3 regions of the Paraburkholderia sp. USG1 genome follow, and region 2 is predicted to be linked to each of the others. Evidence: riboswitches for the same ligand, from Rfam matches in the RefSeq annotation. Region 2 holds a riboswitch; each other region holds the start of a gene.

Region 1 (3,273 bases), on a different contig from region 2:
CGACCTCCGTTGCGAGCGCGTTCACGGCGGCCGCCGCCATCGCGCTGCCGCCGCGCCGGCCATGTACCACCACGTAGGGCACGCCGCGGCTATCTTCGGCAAGCATGGCTTTCGATTCGGCGGCGCCGACAAAGCCCACGGGAAAGCCGAGTATCAACGCCGGCTTGGGCGCACCGGCGTCCAGCATATCGAGGAGATGAAACAGTGCGGTCGGCGCATTGCCGATCACGACGACGCTGCCCGCCAGATGCGGCCGCCACAATTCGAGCGCGGCCGCGGAGCGCGTATTGCCGAGTTCGCGCGCGAGCGACGGCACGTCCCGATGCGCGAGCGTGCAGATGACTTCGTTGTTCGCCGGCAGCCGGGCACGCGTGATGCCCTGCGCGACCATGCCGGCATCGCATAGGATCGGCGCACCTTGCGCGAGCGCCGAGCGGCCGGCCGCGCCCGCGCCTTCGGAGAACCGCAGATCGTCGACCACATCGACCATGCCGCACGCGTGGATCACGCGCACCGCGAGTTTTTCGAGGTCGGCGGGAATGCGCGACAGGTCGGCTTCCGCGCGGATCGTCGCGAAAGATTGGCGATAGATCTCCTGACCGTCGCGAATGTAATCAAGCATTGGTGTTACTCCGGACCAGGCGGTCGAGCATGTCGGCAGCCTGGTCGATCGTCAGTTGGCGCGCGACGCATTCGCCGAAGCCGGGCCGGCGGTCGTGTCGATCGCGTCGATAAAGGTCGTAGAGGCCGGGCGCCGCGGCCAGCAGCGTGTACGGCGCGCAATGGGCGGCGGCGCACGAACGCGCGCAGCCGCTCAGATGCACGTCGACGCCGGCCGGCAGGCGTCGGGCGAGGCGCAGCGCGTCGGTCTTGGTGTCGGCGAGGCTTTTCGCGCAGCCGCTCGATCCCGCGCACGCGATCAGACGGGTGATGGCTTGCGCGGAATCGCAGGCGAGATCGAGCGCGTTCAGGCTGGACAGCACAGGCGGGACGGCGTGCGTTGCGATATCGGGCAGCAGCACGCTTTGCCACGGTGTGACGCGCAGCGTGCCGTCGCCGTGCTGCTGCGAAAGCGCGGCGAGGGCGTGCAGGGTGTCGGCGTCGAGGCGGCCTGAAGCGGGTTGGCCGCCTACGTGCCAGGTTCCCGGTTGACGTTGAGCGTGAGCGCCGAGGCGCAGGCCGGCGTCGGCTGGCGTGCTGCGATGCCAGTTGGCTGGCGACACGTTTCGCGTCAGCGGGAAATCGACATACTGTTGAGCGTGATGCAATAGGGTGTCGGCGGAATGCAGGGTTAGCAGATGACGCATGCGTGTGGCGTCCGCTGCGGCGAGGTCGAGGAACGTGAGCAGCAGTGCGCGTACCAGAGCCGGAGCTTGCGAGGGGAGTATCGCGGCTAACGGGCCTGTGCCGTTTGCGTGGGACTCTGCCGTCGTGATGCACTCGCTTTGCGTTGGCGAGCCGGCAAACGCAGCCGCACTCGCACTCGCAGGCGGACAACCTGCCAGGCCGAATACGAAGCGCACGCCGTCCGCTTCTCGCGACGCCGCCAGCCAGAGATCGTGCGGATGATCTACTCTCGCGAGCCGTTCGCCGCCGTCCAGCAGCAGTGCGAATTTCGGCGATAGCGCCGCGAAACGCGCTTCGCTTTGCAGCATCGCGAGTAGAGCGGCGCACAGCGGGCGGGTGTCGAGCAGGGCGGACGGATCGCGTCCGGCGGCAGGGCTGATCATCACGTTGCGCACGTCGTCGGCTGCGATCGACGTCGGCCCGAGACCGGCACCGACGAGCGCCGCGATCAACGCCGCTTCCTCGCCACGCTTCACCCCGCGCACCTGCACATTCGCACGATTGGTCAGCTCGATCACCCCGGCCGCATGCCGTGCGCTGGCCTCGGCGATTGCCCGCGCCTGCGCCGTGCTCAACTCACCGCCGGGCAGTTTGATGCGGCAAATCCCGCCGTCGCGCGCGGCGACGATGCGCAGCAGCCCCGGACACGCCGAAGGCCGCGGCGTTGGGGCCGCGTCGGACAAAACGGTGGAGGGCGTTGCTTGATTCAAGACGGACACCGGTTTAGCGTCGCGCGACGGCCCGAGCATGCCGTGAGGCGGGCATGGCTGCGGCATCGGTACACCCCGCCCGATGTAGGCTGGCACGAACAGTCTCGCCGGCAGGTCTCCTGGCTGGCAGGTCATGGTCCGCTGCGGCCTTCCCGGTCGAACCAGTGGCGTGAAGCGCAGGCGGACTCGCTGCATACAGTTGCGGGGGCAGCCACAGTGGCACTGTGTTCCCTCTTCGGCCCCGAAGGGCACCGGCGGCTGTATTATGCCTTTTTTCGAACAGCACAACGAGGCTGGGCGCTTTGATCGGCGCGGCACAGCGCATTATTTGAAGACACAGAATGAGGATGGATGCATGCCGGCCTGGCTGACGGTGGTGGGCATTGGCGACGACGGCTTCGCCGGCTTGGGGCGGCGCGCGCGGCGTGCTTTGCTGGAAGCATCGGTGGTGTACGGTGGCGAACGCCATCTGGCGATGTTGCCCGCGCGGCTCGCCGCGCGCCGTGCCGCGTGGCCGCGTCCGTTCGATCTTGCGCCTTTGCTGGCCGAGCGCAACGGCGCGGTGTGCGTGCTGGCGAGCGGCGACCCGATGCTGTTCGGCGTGGGCGCGACGCTCGCGCGGCAATTGCCGGCGGGAGAGTTGCGGGTGCTGCCCGCGCCGTCGTCGTTGTCGCTGGCGGCCGCGCGCCTCGGCTGGCCGTTGCAGGACGTCGCGACGGTGTCGCTGGTGGGCCGCCCGTTGCCCACGCTGAACGCGCATCTGCACGACGGCGCGCGCGTGTTCGTGTTGAGCGCGGACGGGCACACGCCCGCGGCGCTCGCGGAATTGCTGAACGCACGCGGATTCGGAGCGACCCGCATGAGCGTGCTGGAACATCTGGGCGGCGAGTTGGAGCGGCGCATCGACGGCCGCGCGGATCAGTGGTCGGCGGGTGAGGTGGCCGCGCTGAATCTGGTCGCCCTCGATTGCCGCGCCACCGAAGGCGCGCCACGTTTGCCGCTGACCTGCGGTTTGCCCGACGACGCCTTTCGCCACGACGGCCAGCTGACCAAACGCGATGTGCGCGCGATCACGCTTGCGCGCCTCGCGCCGGCGCCCGGCGAACTGCTGTGGGACGTGGGCGCGGGCAGCGGCTCGATCGGCATCGAGTGGATGCGCGCGCATCCGACTTGCCGCGCGATCGCTATTGAAGGACACGCCGAGCGTCAGCGTTTC
Region 2 (3,273 bases):
GGACTTCATTAGCCAGTAGCGCATGAATCGAATTGAACGTAATTGAACGTTAAGGGTTTGAAGACGCGGAAGAAATCGGCGTACAAAAAACAGCGCACAAAGAAAAACGGCACCGAACCGAAGTCCGATGCCGTTCTAAATAAGGTCCCCGCCTTAGCCGCTAGGCCGGCATCCTGAACCGGGGGTTCAGAATTGGTCGCAGTTAGCAACACTTCGGGTACATCAGACAGAGTGACGCGCACACCCGTGCTACAAATTTCCGCAACCGTGCACATGGCATTGGTTCAAGGAATATATGACCTTGGCGAACCAGGCAGGGAAGCTAAACCGATGAAGCTAAATCACGAAAACTACCGATTGAACTCAAACGTTTGCAGAATCTTGCACGCCTTGTGCTCACGCACTCCGTTTGAATCCGCCGCCGATCTCAGGACCGGCCGCACTATAACACTGCTATTTACTGCATGCTGTACTGCTGAATCACAGTACCCAACTGTTCGTTCATTTGATGCATTGTACGCCGGATTTCCTCAGCAGGAAATGCTTCTCCGTGTCTCACGCTCGATTGCAGCTTAAGCAGTTCCGATGCCAGCGACAGCGCGGCCATGACAGCAATGCGATCCGTACCGCGCACGTTGCTGCTATTGCGGATCTTCGACATTTCGGCGTCGACGCGTGCAACCGCTTCAAGCAGCGCGCCTTCCGTTTCCGGCGAGCAGGCGAGGCGATAGGGCACGCCGAGAATCGATACTTCGATCTGCTTGGTGGTCATGCATTTTCTCCGTGGCGGGTCGCGTCGCTCTCGGCACCGGCTGCGACTTCATGCTGAGCGGGTTCGAGCAGATCGAGCTGGTTGTCCGGCTCGCTGTGCGCGCGGGCACGCGGCAACTTTTCGAGGATCGCATTCAGGCGCACCTGGGCGTCGTCGATCTTCGCCGACAGCGCGTCGCGTTCCGCCTGCAGCGCATTGCGTTCCTCGCGCAGCATTGCAAGTTCCGTGCGTGTAGCTTCGACGTCAGCACGCGATTGGGCGAGCTGCTCTTCGAGCGCGACTCGCGCTTCATTGTGGCGCTGGCTGATCGCGATCAGCTTGCCGATATTCTGTGAAAGTGTTTCGAGTTCGGTGAGCATGTGCTGCGTCCTCTAAAGACATCGCATTTTAGCGCGGAATGTCGCAGGTTCCGACAATTGTCTCGTTTCGAGACGTAACAACATCGCTTTGTGCAGGCTTTTTATCGACCATACGATGAAAAAGTACTCGTGCGTCGGACAATAACCTGCACTTGTCAGAACAGCGCGCCCGCGTGCCCTCGTTCTTGACGGACCCCGAGGCCGCTCCTACACTGGCCGCACTCTTGGTGCCCGCATGCGCTTTTCAACGGCGCACGCAGTTAAACGGGAAGCAGGGCGCGCCATTCGCCAGAACGCGCCAACCTGCGCTGCCCCCGCAACGGTAAGCGACCGCATTCGTCATGCAAGTCGATCCTGATCGCGCGTTGGAAGTTCAACTCGCGAGTGTGCCACTGCGCGTCACGCGTGGGAAGGCGGGATCGAGATGTCGCCAGCCCGGATACCGGCCAGAGGGAGAGGCACGTCACGCGCGAAAATGTTAAATACGCTGGCGCCTCGTTACGCATCGGCCTGCGGGGAAGCGGGCCGCGCACGCTACCCACAGGATCCTCGTCCCATGCTGTCTCCCGTCGCTCGTGCGGTGTTGCTTGCCTTCGCGAGCCTGCCGATCGTTGTGCATGCGCAAGCTGCTTCTTCGTCCTCTTCTTCATCTGCCGCGGATTCATCGGCCACGGTGTTGTCCCCGGTGGTCGTTACGGCGGAGCGCGGGCCGCAAGCGCTGGCCGACACGATCCCGCAGACCGCATTGTTCGACCAGCAGGATATCGCCGACACCACCGCGACCGATTTGCCGGGCCTCCTGCAACTCGCGCCCGGCGCGCAAATCTCGCGTACAGGTGGCCCCGGTTCGACGACGAGCCTCTTCCTGCGCGGCGCGTCGTCGACGCAATCGCTGCTGCTGATCGACGGCGTGCGCGTCGATTCAGTGGGCCTGGGTTCGGCGCAACTCGCACAGATTCCGCTCGACCAGATCGATCACGTCGAGGTGGTGAACGGCAACGTGTCGGCGTTGTACGGGTCCGGTGCGATCGGCGGCGTGGTCCAGGTGTTCACGAAAGAAGGCGGCGACCATCCGCCGCGTTTCAATTTTTCGCTGGGCTACGGCAGCTATCACACGCAGACGCAGCAGGCGGGCGTGAACGGCGCATTGGATAAAGACGGCAATACGACCTTCAGCATTTCGCTCGCGAGGTCGAAGGACGACGGCTTCTCGTCGCTCAATCCGCGTGAGGCGCCCGCCGCCAATCCGAATGCGAACGGCTATCTGAACGAAAGCATCTCGGCTTCGCTGCGCCACAAGTTCAACGACAGATGGGATGCCGGCGCGAGCTACTTCCAGTCGAACGGCAACAACAGCTACGACAACGCGTACGGCGTGCCGACCGAGCTGAACAACCTGTATAGCAAAGTGCGCCAGGTCTCGGTGTTCGCCAACGGCAAGCTCACCGACTGGTGGACGACGCACTTCATCGTCTCCGAAGGCGACGACCGCAGCGTGTCGAACACCAACGGTGTCTATAACGGCCGCTTCGATACCGACAATCGCCAGTACACATGGCAGAACGATTTCGCGCTGGCCGCGCAGCAGAAGTTGCAGGTCGGCTACGAGCATCTCGATCAGAGCCTCGACTCGGATACGTTCGCGGCGCCCGACCGGCATGTGGATTCGGGCTTCGTCGGCTATACGGGGCGCTTTGGGCGCAGCCAGATTCAGGCCAACGTGCGGCGCGACCAGTATTCCGATTTCGGCGGAGCGAACAGTTACTATCTCGGCTACGGCTTCGACATCACCGGCCATTGGAAGGTGAGCGCAAGCTACTCGGATTCGTTTCGCGCGCCGAGCTTCGACGATCTGTACTATCCGCTCAGCGGCAATCCGTCGATCCAGCCGGAGCGCAGCCATTCGATCGAAGCCGCGCTGCAGTACGCGTCGAATGCGCTCGGCGTGATGCGTCTCACCGCATTCCAGACGCGCTATTCGAATCTGATCGACTACGAGCAGGTGACGCCCGGTATTTATCTAGCCGAGAATGTCGGCCATGCGAAGGTGCAGGGACTCGAGGGATCGTGGAGCGGGCATATCGGCAAGACGGACGTGCGCGCCTCGGTGACGCTGCAAAACCCCGTCGATCTCGACAACGA
Region 3 (3,273 bases), on a different contig from region 2:
TGGCGAGCGCAGAATTCGAGCAGGCCGGCTTCGTGGGCTTTGGTATCGATCGAGGCCACGGTGGCGATTTCGTCGAAGGAATGCGGGCCGAGCGCGGCGCGCACCGCTGCTTCGATCTGCCCAGCCGCGCTGTGCAAGCGACAACCAATGCCTACGCTCAGCGTTTTCATGGTACGTCTCCGTTCGCCGGCAACGTTGCAGTCTTGGCATACGCAGCGTCGCGCGCCAACGCGAGCGACGCCACACCGCCAATTACCACGATCGCCGGCGAGCCGAGTCCCGCACGCGAGACGCGCCCGGCAAACTCACCGAGCCGCGCGAGCACATGGCGTTGCTCGGGACGGGTCGCCGATTCGATCGCCGCGCACGGCATTTCGGCGCTCATGCCGGCCGCGAGCAACGCGTCGACGATTTCGCTCAGGCGCCGCATGCCCATGTAGATCACGAGTGTCATGCGCGTGGCCGCCAGCGCGGCCCAGTCCGGCTCAGCGCTGCCCGCGCCGTGCCCGGTGACGAACACCACGCCTTGCGCGTGGTCGCGATGCGTGACCGGAATGCCGATTGCCGCAGGTGCCGCGATTCCCGCCGTAATGCCGTTGATGACTTCCACCTCGATGCCCGCCGCATGCAGCGCCTGCTGTTCTTCGCCGCCCCGGCCGAACACGAACGGATCGCCGCCTTTCAGGCGCGCGACGCTGCGCCCGGCCCGCACGTGCTCGAGCAATTGCGCGACGATGCCTTCCTGCGGTGTGGACGGATGTCCGCCGCGTTTGCCGACATGGACGACGCGTGCGTCGGCGCGCGCGAACTGGAGTACGTCGGGATTCACCAGATCGTCGACCAGCACTACATCGGCTTGTGCCAATGCACGGGTGGCCTTGAGCGTCATGAGTTCGACGTCGCCGGGACCGGCGCCGATCAGCCAGGCGCGGGTCATCGCGACGTGCATGGCGGGCGCCATGTAGTGACGAGCGGATCAGGGGCAGGCGCGAACGAGCACCGGAGAGCGGACTTTTGGGGCATGCACTGCTACGGATTCAGGCACGGCGCAATGCGCGGCTCGCAACGGTTCCTCCGGGAACCCGCATACGGACGCACCACGTCGTGCTTCAGCGCCTTCACATCCGTCCCTCGCGGATTCCGGCGGCCGGCGGCGCGATGTTGCCCTGAGGTTCGCCGCCTCCGCGTCTGGCCGGTATCCGGGCTGGCGGCCTCATGCGCTTTGCCTTCCCGTCCGCATTCGCTGGAATGTGCAGGACAGTGGCATCGAAAAAAACGCATGCGCGGCGCAAGACAACTCAACATTGCGCCGCAGGTCGCTTACCGTTGCGGGGACAGCACAGGTTGAGCGCATGAAGCGCGGCCTGTTTCCCGTTTAACTGCACACGCGAATGCATGTGCGGGCACCAAACGCGCGCATACGATAGCACATGGCGTCCCGTCCGATAAGCGCTTGCGGCCGGCGTTTTCTTGACTGCCGCGGGCTGCGGGCCTACACTCGCACGCACTTTGGTGCTCGCATGCGCGCTCGTGCGCATGCAGTTAAACGGGAAACAGGGTGCCCGCCTGTCATGGAACGGGTCAACCTGTGCTGCCCCCGCAACGGTAAGCGAAATGTGGTGCTAAGGTCAGTTCTTTAGCGCCGCGGAGCCGGCTTCGATGTCCACGCGCAAGGCCGCGTAGACATATCACCACTGGGCGAGAAATCACTCGCCCGGGAAGGGGAAGCGGCGCTTTCGCCAGCCCGGATACCGGCCAGATACGAAGGACGAACACCGCGGGGATGCGGTAGCGCGTTCATGACCTCACTTCCGCTTTCTGTTTTTGTTGTCGCGGCAACCCGTCGTTCGTCCCCGTGTTGTGTTGTCGTCCTGGCTCGCTGGACTTACGCGCCGTTTACCCGGCTCATGCGGACAGACACACAAACGCCCGGCGTGCACGTGCAACTCCTACGGATGGACCTCACGATGCAAACTCAAATGCGCAAGATCCCCGTCACCATCGTCACAGGCTTTCTCGGCAGCGGCAAGACCACGCTGCTGCGGCATATTCTTCAGCATGCGGGCGGCAAGCGCATTGCGGTGATCGTCAACGAGTTCGGCGAGCTGGGCATCGACGGGGAAATTCTCAAGGGTTGCGGAATCGGTTGCGATGAAAACGGCGTCGAAACCGAAGGCCAGTTGTATGAACTGGCAAACGGGTGTTTGTGCTGCACCGTGCAGGAAGAGTTTTTTCCGGTGATGGAGAAACTGGTCGAGCGCCGCGATCAGATCGATCACGTGCTGATCGAAACGTCGGGTCTCGCGTTGCCGAAGCCGCTGGTGCAGGCGTTCAACTGGCCGCAGATCAAGAACAGTTTTACCGTGGACGCCGTGGTCACCGTGGTGGACGGACCGGCTGCGGCGAGCGGCCAGTTCGCCGACAATCCGCTTGCCGTGGATGCGCAACGCAAGGCCGATCCGAATCTCGATCACGAATCGCCGTTGCACGAGTTGTTCGAGGATCAGTTGTCCGCCGCCGATCTGGTGATTCTGAACAAAACGGATTTGCTCGACGACGCGCAGCAAAGCGCGGTCGAACTTTCGATCCGGGAAGAAATTCCGCCGCAAGTGAAGATCGTGCGCGCGCAGATGGGCCAGCTCGATCTGCACGCGTTGCTGGGCCTCGAAGCGGCTTCGGAAGATACGATCCACCTGCGCCACGATCACCACGGTTCCGCCGAGGACGCCGACCACCACCACGACGAATTCGATTCGGTGGTCGTGCACGCGAATGCACCGTCGCGCGAGGCGGTGATCGCCGCGCTGCAAGGGCTCGTCGAAACGAACACGATCTACCGCGTCAAAGGTTTCGCGGCGCTGCCGGGCGCGGCGATGCGCCTGGTGATTCAGGGCGTGGGCCGCCGCTTCGACAGCTATTTCGATCGACGCTGGCAGGCCGGTGAAAGCGGCCCGAGCCGCTTCGTGCTGATTGGCGAGGATCTCGATCAGGCCGCGTTGCAGCGTGCGTTCGACACGGCGCTCGGCGTGCCTTCGGGCGTCGAAACACAACAGGCGTAAGCGCTCATGCATCTGTTGCGCACCACGCCGGGCGGTTTTGTCGACGATACGCAAGGCGTGATCCGCATCGATCAGCAGCCCGCCGATATCGTGGTGCTGAGTTCCGCCGATACCACGCTGTCGCTGCTCGCGAGTGTTTTTCCGCGTCTGGGCGAGGGTTTTCCTAGCGTGCGGCTCGCGAACGTCACGTATTTGCGGCAACCGGCCTCGGTCG

What was found. Region 2 has a riboswitch for cobalamin ahead of NE850_RS28480 (TonB-dependent receptor domain-containing protein). Riboswitches for the same ligand answer to the same signal wherever they lie in the genome.
Region 1: linked by a shared signal. The riboswitch ahead of cobG (precorrin-3B synthase) and the one ahead of NE850_RS28480 (TonB-dependent receptor domain-containing protein) in region 2 are both predicted to bind cobalamin.
Region 3: linked by a shared signal. The riboswitch ahead of cobW (cobalamin biosynthesis protein CobW) and the one ahead of NE850_RS28480 (TonB-dependent receptor domain-containing protein) in region 2 are both predicted to bind cobalamin.

The regions. Positions count from the first base shown of each region.
Region 1 is NZ_JAMWXW010000038.1:44,437-47,709, reverse strand. It holds gene NE850_RS34465 (precorrin-8X methylmutase) at 1-622, opposite strand, end outside; gene cobG (precorrin-3B synthase) at 615-2,096, opposite strand; cobalamin riboswitch at 2,149-2,328, opposite strand; gene cbiE (precorrin-6y C5,15-methyltransferase (decarboxylating) subunit CbiE) at 2,413-3,273, shown strand, end outside.
Region 2 is NZ_JAMWXW010000026.1:12,399-15,671, forward strand. It holds gene NE850_RS28460 (EVE domain-containing protein) at 1-24, opposite strand, end outside; RNA gene ssrS (6S RNA) at 142-323, opposite strand; gene NE850_RS28470 (cell division protein ZapA) at 458-772, opposite strand; gene NE850_RS28475 (ATPase) at 769-1,131, opposite strand; cobalamin riboswitch at 1,340-1,597, shown strand; gene NE850_RS28480 (TonB-dependent receptor domain-containing protein) at 1,688-3,273, shown strand, end outside.
Region 3 is NZ_JAMWXW010000032.1:95,477-98,749, forward strand. It holds gene NE850_RS31905 (cobalamin biosynthesis protein) at 1-170, opposite strand, end outside; gene cobA (uroporphyrinogen-III C-methyltransferase) at 167-937, opposite strand; cobalamin riboswitch at 1,173-1,426, opposite strand; cobalamin riboswitch at 1,494-1,775, shown strand; gene cobW (cobalamin biosynthesis protein CobW) at 1,968-3,059, shown strand; gene cobN (cobaltochelatase subunit CobN) at 3,066-3,273, shown strand, end outside.